Tardiphaga sp. vice304: one gene and its partner. The protein of the gene in region 1 interacts with the protein of each later gene in a pairwise test. Links are inferred from orthologs where the notes say so. Each region holds a gene or a part of one and is shown in the gene's direction. Other genes may lie near its edges.

The links. The genes of interacting proteins can lie anywhere in the genome.
Region 2: the proteins of FNL56_RS14010 (region 1) and FNL56_RS16180 interact in binary tests that used the Escherichia coli proteins (3 or more experiments, as listed by UniProt). The link is inferred for Tardiphaga sp. vice304 from one-to-one orthologs.

Annotation. Positions count from the first base shown.
Region 1 is NZ_CP041402.1:2,952,359-2,956,552, reverse strand. Bases 1,330-4,194 are described here. They hold FNL56_RS14010 (P-II family nitrogen regulator), read left to right. Parts: upstream 1,330-2,525; coding sequence 2,526-2,864; downstream 2,865-4,194. Other genes in these bases: glnA (type I glutamate--ammonia ligase), read left to right, coding at 2,972-4,194; FNL56_RS14015 (NAD(P)H-hydrate dehydratase), read right to left, coding at 1,330-2,125. Outside these bases: FNL56_RS14020 (multicopper oxidase family protein), read left to right, coding at 1-627; more of FNL56_RS14015, read right to left, coding at 629-1,329. UniProt on the Escherichia coli protein: P-II indirectly controls the transcription of the glutamine synthetase gene (glnA). P-II prevents NR-II-catalyzed conversion of NR-I to NR-I-phosphate, the transcriptional activator of GlnA. When P-II is uridylylated to P-II-UMP, these events are reversed.
Region 2 is NZ_CP041402.1:3,417,949-3,422,276, reverse strand. Bases 690-3,688 are described here. They hold FNL56_RS16180 (two-component system sensor histidine kinase NtrB), read left to right. Parts: upstream 690-1,596; coding sequence 1,597-2,781; downstream 2,782-3,688. Other genes in these bases: ntrC (nitrogen regulation protein NR(I)), read left to right, coding at 2,792-3,688; dusB (tRNA dihydrouridine synthase DusB), read left to right, coding at 690-1,600. Outside these bases: FNL56_RS16190 (bifunctional 2-C-methyl-D-erythritol 4-phosphate cytidylyltransferase/2-C-methyl-D-erythritol 2,4-cyclodiphosphate synthase), read right to left, coding at 1-331; more of dusB, read left to right, coding at 563-689; more of ntrC, read left to right, coding at 3,689-4,234.

The DNA of each region.
Region 1 (4,194 bases):
GTGATGGCCATTGACGGGCAGCCCGCCGAGCCCTTCCTCGCCCGCAACAGCCAGCTGGTGCTGGCGCCGGGCACGCGGATCGACGCCTTCATCGATATCACCAAACCCGCCGGAACGACTTCCGGCCTGATGCTCCATGACGGCAAGCAAGCCCGCACGATCGGCAAGCTCGTCGTCTCCGGCGAGGCCCCGGCCCGCGACCGCGCCCTGCCGCCACCCGCGCCGCTGCCGTCCAACGGGCTGCCGGCGCGGCTGGATCTCAAATCGGCCCAGCGCATCGATCTGACGATCGGGGGCGCCGCCGCGGCCAAACCGGAATGGGTGAAGCCTGCCGGCATCACCGCGTCGGCGCCGGCCTTTCGCGTCAAGCCCGGCCGCGTCGTCGTGCTCGCCCTCACCAACCGGGACAACACCGCGGCGGTGTTTCATCTGCACGGCCACCCCTTCCGCCTGCTCGACCGGCTCGACGATGGCTGGAAGCCGTACTGGCTGGACACGCTGGCCATGCAACCCAACCAGACCCACCGCATCGCCTTCGCCGCCGAGTATCCCGGCCGCTGGGGCATGGAAGCCTTTGCCACCGACTGGGCCGCGCCCAGGCTGATGCGCTCGTTCGAGGTCGCCTAGCTCAATACTGGAACTCGAACCGGTCATAGAGCCGTCGGAACACTGCGGGGAGCGTCTCCGGCAGGTCCTCTGCGATCAGACCCGGCCCGGCCTCTGAGCCGGCCTCGCCGTGCATCCAGACGCCGATGCAGGCAGCTTCGAAGGCGGCAACGCCCTGCGCCAGGAAGCCGGCAATGATCCCCGCCAGCACGTCGCCGGAGCCCGCGGTCCCCAGCCAGGGCGGCGCGTTGGCTGAAATCACCGCGCGGCCGTCCGGCGATGCGATTACGGTGTCCGGCCCCTTCAGCAGCACGACGGCGCCGGCGCGCTCGGCTGCCGCACGCACCCGCTCGAGCTTCGAGCGCAGTGGATGTTTGTTGCTCATGTCACTGAACAACCTGGGGAATTCGCCTTCATGCGGGGTCAGAACAATATGCACTTCCGGCGACGCCTTGATCGCCGCGAACAGTTTTTCCGGCGCGTCGGCAAAGCTGGTCAGGGCGTCGGCATCGAGCACGGCGTGACGTTTCGCCGACAGCAACGCCAGCACGAAGTCGCGGGTGCGGTCGCCGACGCCGGCGCCCGGCCCGATCACGCAGGCATTGACCTTGCGGCCGATCAGCTCAGCAAACTCCTCGGCCGTGTCGACCGGCCGCACCATAATTGCCGTCAGCGCGCCGGCATTGACCGCCAGCGCCTCGCGCGGCGAGGCCACCGTCACCAGCCCGGCCCCGGCGCGCAGCGCGCCGCGGGCCGACAGCCGTGCCGCGCCGGTCGAGGCAATCCCGCCCGAGAGGATCACGGCATGGCCGTGGGAGAATTTGTGACTGTCGATCCGCGGCGCCGGAAATGCGGTGGCCCAGGCGTCCGGCGTATTGTCGGAAGTCAGCGGCCGGATCGTCTCCAGCACATCGGCATCGATGCCGATATCGACCACCCGCAACTGCCCGGCATGGACCCGTCCCGGCAGCAGCATGTGGCCGGGCTTCGGGCGAAAGAACGTCACCGTCTCCAACGCGCGGACCGCGGCGCCCACCACGGCGCCGGTGGTGCCGTTGATTCCGCTCGGCAGGTCCACCGCCAACACCGGCACGCCTGCGGTATTGATCGCCTCGATCATCGCCAGCGGTTCGCCCTTGACGGGCCGATCCAGCCCGGCGCCGAACAGCGCGTCGATGATCAAGGCCGGCGATCCGATCGCAGCGGGATCCCAGGACAGGATCTGCCCCTTCCACGCGGCTGCCGCCAATGCGGCGTCTCCCTTGAGCGTGGCGGGGTCGCAGAGCAGCATGACTTCGACCTCGCGCCCGCGCGCGGCCAGTTCAGTCGCCGCGACAAAGCCGTCGCCGCCATTGTTGCCGCGCCCGGCGATCACCAGGATCGATCCCTCGTCTGCCAGATCCATCGCCGCATCGGCCACAGCCTGGCCGGCACGGCGCATCAGTTCGAAGCCGGCGATGCCGGCTGCGATCGTCAGCCGGTCCGCCTCGCTCATTTCGGCCGTCGTAAGAACTTCCATGTCGTTTCCTCTACGCCTCATCGGGAGGCAATGGCCGGGTCGCTCTGGCGATCCAGCTAACGTATATTTGCACTCTGATTGTGCAGTCTGCACAAATAGCATGCTAAAAAACCGCCGCGCCGACTGGTCGGTCACGGGGGTAGCCTTGTAATGACCTGATAATGCTCGAAAGTTAGACTGCCTCGTCAGTTGGCATGGACCCTGCTTTTACGAGCCTGCTTCTGACCGTCACCTGTAGGCGATGGAGGGGTGGCTGACCGCCTGTGATTCCCCGCTTCGATGGGAGCGACATGGGGACAGCCTAATAATGCCCACAACAGGGTATCGATCAGTCTGCGCGATAGGCGCAATGTAACGCAACGTGCGGCCTGACTTAGTGGAAGTGCCGGGGAGACGCTCAGTGAAGAAAATCGAAGCCATCATCAAGCCATTCAAGCTCGACGAGGTAAAGGAAGCACTTCAGGAAGTCGGATTGCAGGGAATCACGGTTACCGAAGCCAAGGGATTCGGCCGCCAGAAGGGCCATGCCGAGCTCTACCGCGGCGCCGAATACATCGTCGACTTCCTGCCCAAGGTGAAGATCGAGATCGTGATCTCCGACGATCTGGTCGAGAAGGCCATCGATGCCATCCGCCGCGCGGCCCAGACCGGACGCATCGGCGACGGCAAGATCTTCGTGTCCAACATCGAGGAAGCCGTCCGGATCAGAACCGGCGAATCCGGCCTCGACGCCATCTGAGCCTGCGTTCGCAACTTCTGAGGCTATCGAAAGCACTCCGGAACGGCTAGAGATAGCCGGCCGCCGCCGCGCGGCCGCGTTCCGACGACCAGCCAAAGAGGGTATTCATGACGACCGCCAAAGAAGTCCTGCAGTCCATCAAGGACAATGACGTCAAATACGTCGACCTGCGCTTCACCGACCCCCGCGGCAAGTGGCAGCACGTCACCTTCGACGTCTCGATGATCGACGAAGACATCTTCGCCGAAGGCACGATGTTCGACGGTTCCTCGATCGCCGGCTGGAAGGCGATCAATGAATCCGACATGATGCTGATGCTCGACCCGGCGACCGCCGTGATCGATCCGTTCTTCGCAGAGACCACGATGGTCATCACCTGCGACATTCTCGAGCCCTCCACCGGCGAACCCTACAACCGCGATCCGCGCGGCATCGCCCGCAAGGCCGAAGCGATGGTCCAGTCGATGGGCATCGGCGACACCGTGATGGTCGGCCCGGAAGCCGAATTCTTCGTGTTCGACGACGTCCGCTTCTCGTCCAGCCCCTACAACACCGGCTTCAAGCTGGATTCGTCGGAGCTGCCGACCAACTCCGACACCGAATATGACGGCGGCAACCTCGGCCACCGCATCCGCACCAAGGGCGGCTACTTCCCGGTTCCGCCGCAGGATTCGGTGCAGGACATGCGCTCGGAAATGCTCGGCGCGATGGCCCGCATGGGCGTCAAGGTCGAGAAGCACCACCACGAGGTTGCTTCCGCCCAGCACGAACTCGGCATGAAGTTCGACACGCTGACCCACATGGCCGACCAGATGCAGATCTATAAGTATTGCATCCACCAGGTCGCGCACATCTACGGCAAGACGGCCACCTTCATGCCGAAGCCGGTCTATGGCGACAACGGCTCGGGCATGCATGTGCACCAGTCGATCTGGAAGGACGGCAAGCCGGTATTCGCCGGCAACAAGTATGCCGACCTGTCGGAGACCTGCCTGTTCTACATCGGCGGCATCATCAAGCACGCCAAGGCGATCAACGCCTTCACCAACCCGTCGACCAACTCCTACAAGCGCCTGGTCCCCGGCTATGAAGCCCCCGTGCTGCTCGCCTATTCCGCGCGCAACCGTTCGGCCTCCTGCCGCATCCCCTACACCACGTCGCCGAAGGCCAAGCGCGTCGAGGTCCGCTTCCCCGACCCGATGGCCAATCCGTACCTCGCTTTCGCGGCGATGCTGATGGCCGGCCTCGACGGCATCAAGAACAAGATCGATCCGGGTCCGGCGATGGACAAGGACCTCTACGACCTGCCGAAGGAAGAGCTGAAGTCGAT
Region 2 (4,328 bases), 470 kb from region 1 along the record:
GACGCGCGGCGTCATGGATCAGCACGATATCCGGCGCGTGGCCGGCCAGCGCCTCCAGGCCGGCATGAACCGAGGCCTGCCGCGTCGCGCCGCCGGCGGTCGGCGGCTGGTAATGCAGTTCGGCCACTGCCTCGTTGAACATCACCGTGTCGTCGGGATTGAGCACCGGCTGCACCGCGAACACGTCGGGGTGCCCGCAAAAGGGCTCCATTGCCCGTGAGATCACCGTGCGGCCGGCGATGCTGCGATATTGCTTGGGGCCGCCCGAGCCGGCACGGAGGCCACGGCCGGCGGCAACGATAATGGCAGCAGTTTTCAGGGTTTCGGTCATTTTATTCAGCTGATTGAGGGGTAAGCAGGAGGCGCACAGCCCATAGCACGGGCCGCCGCGCCTGCAGTAAGATTACATTCTCGTGGGCCATTAATTACGCATTGCTGCGCTGCACTTGCAAAAGCAACAGACCTGTCTAAACTGTAGGCAAGGTAGTTGACTGCACAACAAACGTGCGCATTATGCCCCTTGTTCGCAATGTAGCGGACGCAGAGAACGACGAGCAGGTCATTGACCACCGCCCCGCATGCCCATCAGCCATTGCGCATAGGCGACATCGAGATCGGCAACCGCGTTTTGCTGGCACCGATGACGGGGATCACCGATGTGCCGGTTCGCCGGCTCGTGGCCGAGCTCGGCGCCGGGCTGGTCGTATCAGAAATGACCGCTAGCGCCGATCTGGTGAATGGCAAGCCGTCCTCGGTCCTGCGCTGCGAGGCCACCGGGCTCGGGCCGCATGTCGTGCAGTTGGCCGGCTGCGAGGCGCGATGGATGGCCGAAGGCGCGCGGATCGCCGAGGCTTCCGGCGCCGACATCGTCGATATCAACATGGGCTGTCCGGCCCGCAAGGTGACCGGTGGCACCGGTCAGTCCGGCTCGGCGCTGATGCGCGACCTCGACCACGCGCTGAAGCTGATCGAGGCGACGATCGCGGCCGTCAAGGTGCCGGTCACGCTGAAAATGCGGCTCGGCTGGGACGACCACACGATCAACGCGCCGGAGCTGGCGCGTCGCGCCGAGCTGGCCGGCGTGCAACTGATTACCGTGCATGGCCGCACCCGCTGCCAGTTCTACAAGGGCGAGGCCGACTGGGGCGCCGTCCGCGCGGTGCGCGAAGCGATCGCGCTTCCGCTTATCGTCAACGGTGACATCACCTCCCACGACAGCGCGGTCACCGCGCTAGAAATGTCCGGCGCCGATGCCGTGATGGTGGGGCGGGGCGCCTATGGGCGGCCCTGGCTGCCCGGCCAGATCGCGCGGCAGTTTGAGACCGGGGTGGCGGAGCCTGCGCCGACGCTCACGGTGCAGCTCGGCTATATCCGTCGGCTCTATGACGACATTCTCAGCCATTACGGCGTCCACATCGGCCTGCGTCACGCGCGAAAACATCTCGGCTGGTCGCTGGACGCCGCCGCGATCACGCAGCTCGCGCCGGAGGCCGTGCTGAAGCGTTGGAAGCAGACCATCCTGACCTCGGAAAATCCCGCCGCCGTGCATCGGCTACTCGACGAGGCCTATACCGATTTTGCATGGAGTGCCGCCGCATGACCGCCGTTGCAGGCCGCCGTCCCTTACCGGGCGACAGCGAGGCTATTCTCAACGCCTTGCCCAATCCGGTACTGCTGATCGCTCCCGACGGGAAGATTGTCGATGCCAACATGGCCGCCGAATCCTTCTTCGAGATTTCTGCCCAGTTCCTGCGGCGCCAGTCGCTGAAGGAGCTGGTGCCGTTCGGCAGTCCGCTTCTGGCGCTGATCGAACAGGTTCGTGACAGCAACTCGCCGGTCAATGAGTTCAAGGTCGATCTCGGCACGCCGCGGATCGGCCGCGACCGCCAGGTCGATCTGCACGTCGCGCCGCTGACGGAGCGCCCCGGCCATATCGTGGTGATGCTGCAGGAGCGCACCATTGCCGACAAGATGGACCGCCAGCTCACCCATCGCAGCGCGGCGCGCTCGGTGATCGCACTTGCGGCGATGCTGGCGCACGAGATCAAGAACCCCTTGTCCGGCATCCGCGGCGCCGCGCAGCTTCTGGAGCAGGCGGCATCGTCCGAAGACCGCATGCTGACGCGGCTGATCTGCGACGAGGCCGACCGCATCGTCACGCTGGTCGATCGCATGGAAGTGTTCGGCGACGACCGCCCGGTGGCCCGCGGCCCGGTCAACATCCATTCGGTACTCGACCACGTGAAGCGCCTCGCGCAGTCCGGCTTTGCGCGCAACATCCGTTTCATCGAGGACTACGACCCGTCGCTGCCGCCGGTGCTGGCCAATCAGGACCAGCTGATTCAGGTGTTTCTCAACCTGGTCAAGAACGCCGCCGAGGCGGTTGCCGAACTCGGCCATGACGGCGAGATTCAACTTACCACCGCGTTTCGGCCGGGCGTGCGGCTCTCGGTGCCCGGCAAGAAGTCGCGCGTCTCGCTGCCGCTGGAGTTCTGCGTCAAGGACAACGGGCCTGGCGTGCCGGAAGACCTGCTGCCGAACCTGTTCGATCCCTTTGTGACGACAAAGCCCACCGGAAGCGGCCTGGGTCTTGCATTGGTTGCGAAGATCGTCGGCGACCATGGCGGGATCATCGAATGCGAATCGCAACCGCGAAAGACGACGTTCCGGGTGCTGCTGCCGATGTACAATCCTGCCAAGCAGTTTGATGACAAGAACCTTGATCCGAGCAACGGCGATGTCCCGGCGACATCGGCGCACACCTCACATGATGCACGATGAGGACTAAGTAATGGCTGCAGGTAGTATTCTGGTTGCGGATGACGATACCGCCATCCGCACCGTCCTGAATCAGGCTCTCTCGCGCGCCGGTTACGAGGTCCGCCTGACCGGGAACGCCGCCACGCTGTGGCGCTGGGTTAGCCAGGGCGAGGGCGATCTGGTGATCACCGACGTGGTGATGCCAGATGAGAACGCTTTCGATTTGCTGCCGCGGATCAAGAAGATGCGGCCGAACCTGCCGGTCATCGTGATGAGCGCGCAGAATACTTTCATGACCGCGATCCGCGCCTCGGAGCGCGGCGCCTACGAATATCTGCCGAAGCCGTTCGACCTCAAGGAGCTGATCGCGATTGTCGGCCGCGCGCTGGCCGAGCCGAAGGAGCGCGTCGCCAGCCATGCCGACGACGGCGAGTTCGACTCGATCCCGCTGGTCGGCCGCTCGCCCGCGATGCAGGAAATCTACCGCGTCCTCGCGCGGCTGATGCAGACCGATCTGACGGTGATGATCTCCGGCGAGTCCGGCACCGGCAAGGAACTGGTGGCGCGCGCCCTGCATGATTACGGCAAGCGCCGCAACGGCCCGTTCGTCGCCGTCAACATGGCGGCGATCCCGCGCGACCTGATCGAATCCGAACTGTTCGGTCACGAGCGCGGCGCCTTCACCGGCGCCAACCAGCGCGCCTCCGGCCGCTTCGAGCAGGCCGAGGGCGGTACGCTGTTCCTCGATGAAATAGGCGACATGCCGATGGAGGCGCAGACCCGCCTGCTGCGCGTGCTGCAGCAGGGCGAGTATACCACGGTTGGCGGTCGCACCCCGATCAAGACCGACGTGCGTATCGTAGCGGCGTCCAACAAGGACCTGCGCATCCTGATCCAGCAGGGCCTGTTCCGCGAAGATTTATTCTTTCGTCTCAACGTGGTGCCGCTGCGTCTTCCACCTTTGCGTGAACGTATCGAGGACCTTCCCGACCTGATCCGGCACTTCTTCGCGCTGGCCGAAAAGGATGGCCTGCCGCCGAAGAAGCTCGATGCGCTGGCGCTGGAGCGGATGAAACAGCACCGCTGGCCCGGCAACATCCGCGAGCTGGAGAATCTCGCCCGGCGTCTCGCCGCGCTGTATCCGCAGGACGTCATCACGGCCTCCGTGATCGACGGTGAACTGGCGCCGCCGGCGGTGGTGGCCGGCGGCAGCCAGCAGACCAGCGTCGATAATCTGGGCGGCGCGGTCGAGGTCTATCTCGCCACGCATTTCGGCAGCTTCCCGAACGGCGTGCCGCCGCCGGGTCTCTATCACCGCATCCTGCGCGAGATCGAAGTGCCGCTGCTCACCGCCGCATTGGCGGCGACGCGCGGCAACCAGATCCGCGCCGCCGATCTGCTTGGTCTGAACCGCAACACCCTGCGCAAGAAGATTCGAGACCTCGACATTCAGGTGTATCGCACGGGGGGGTAGTCGATTTCGCTCGAACTCTTCCATCCGAAAGCCATGAGAAACCCCGCAAGGGCGTTTTTCGCGGCTTTCGCGCGCCGTGGAATTGTCGTAATTG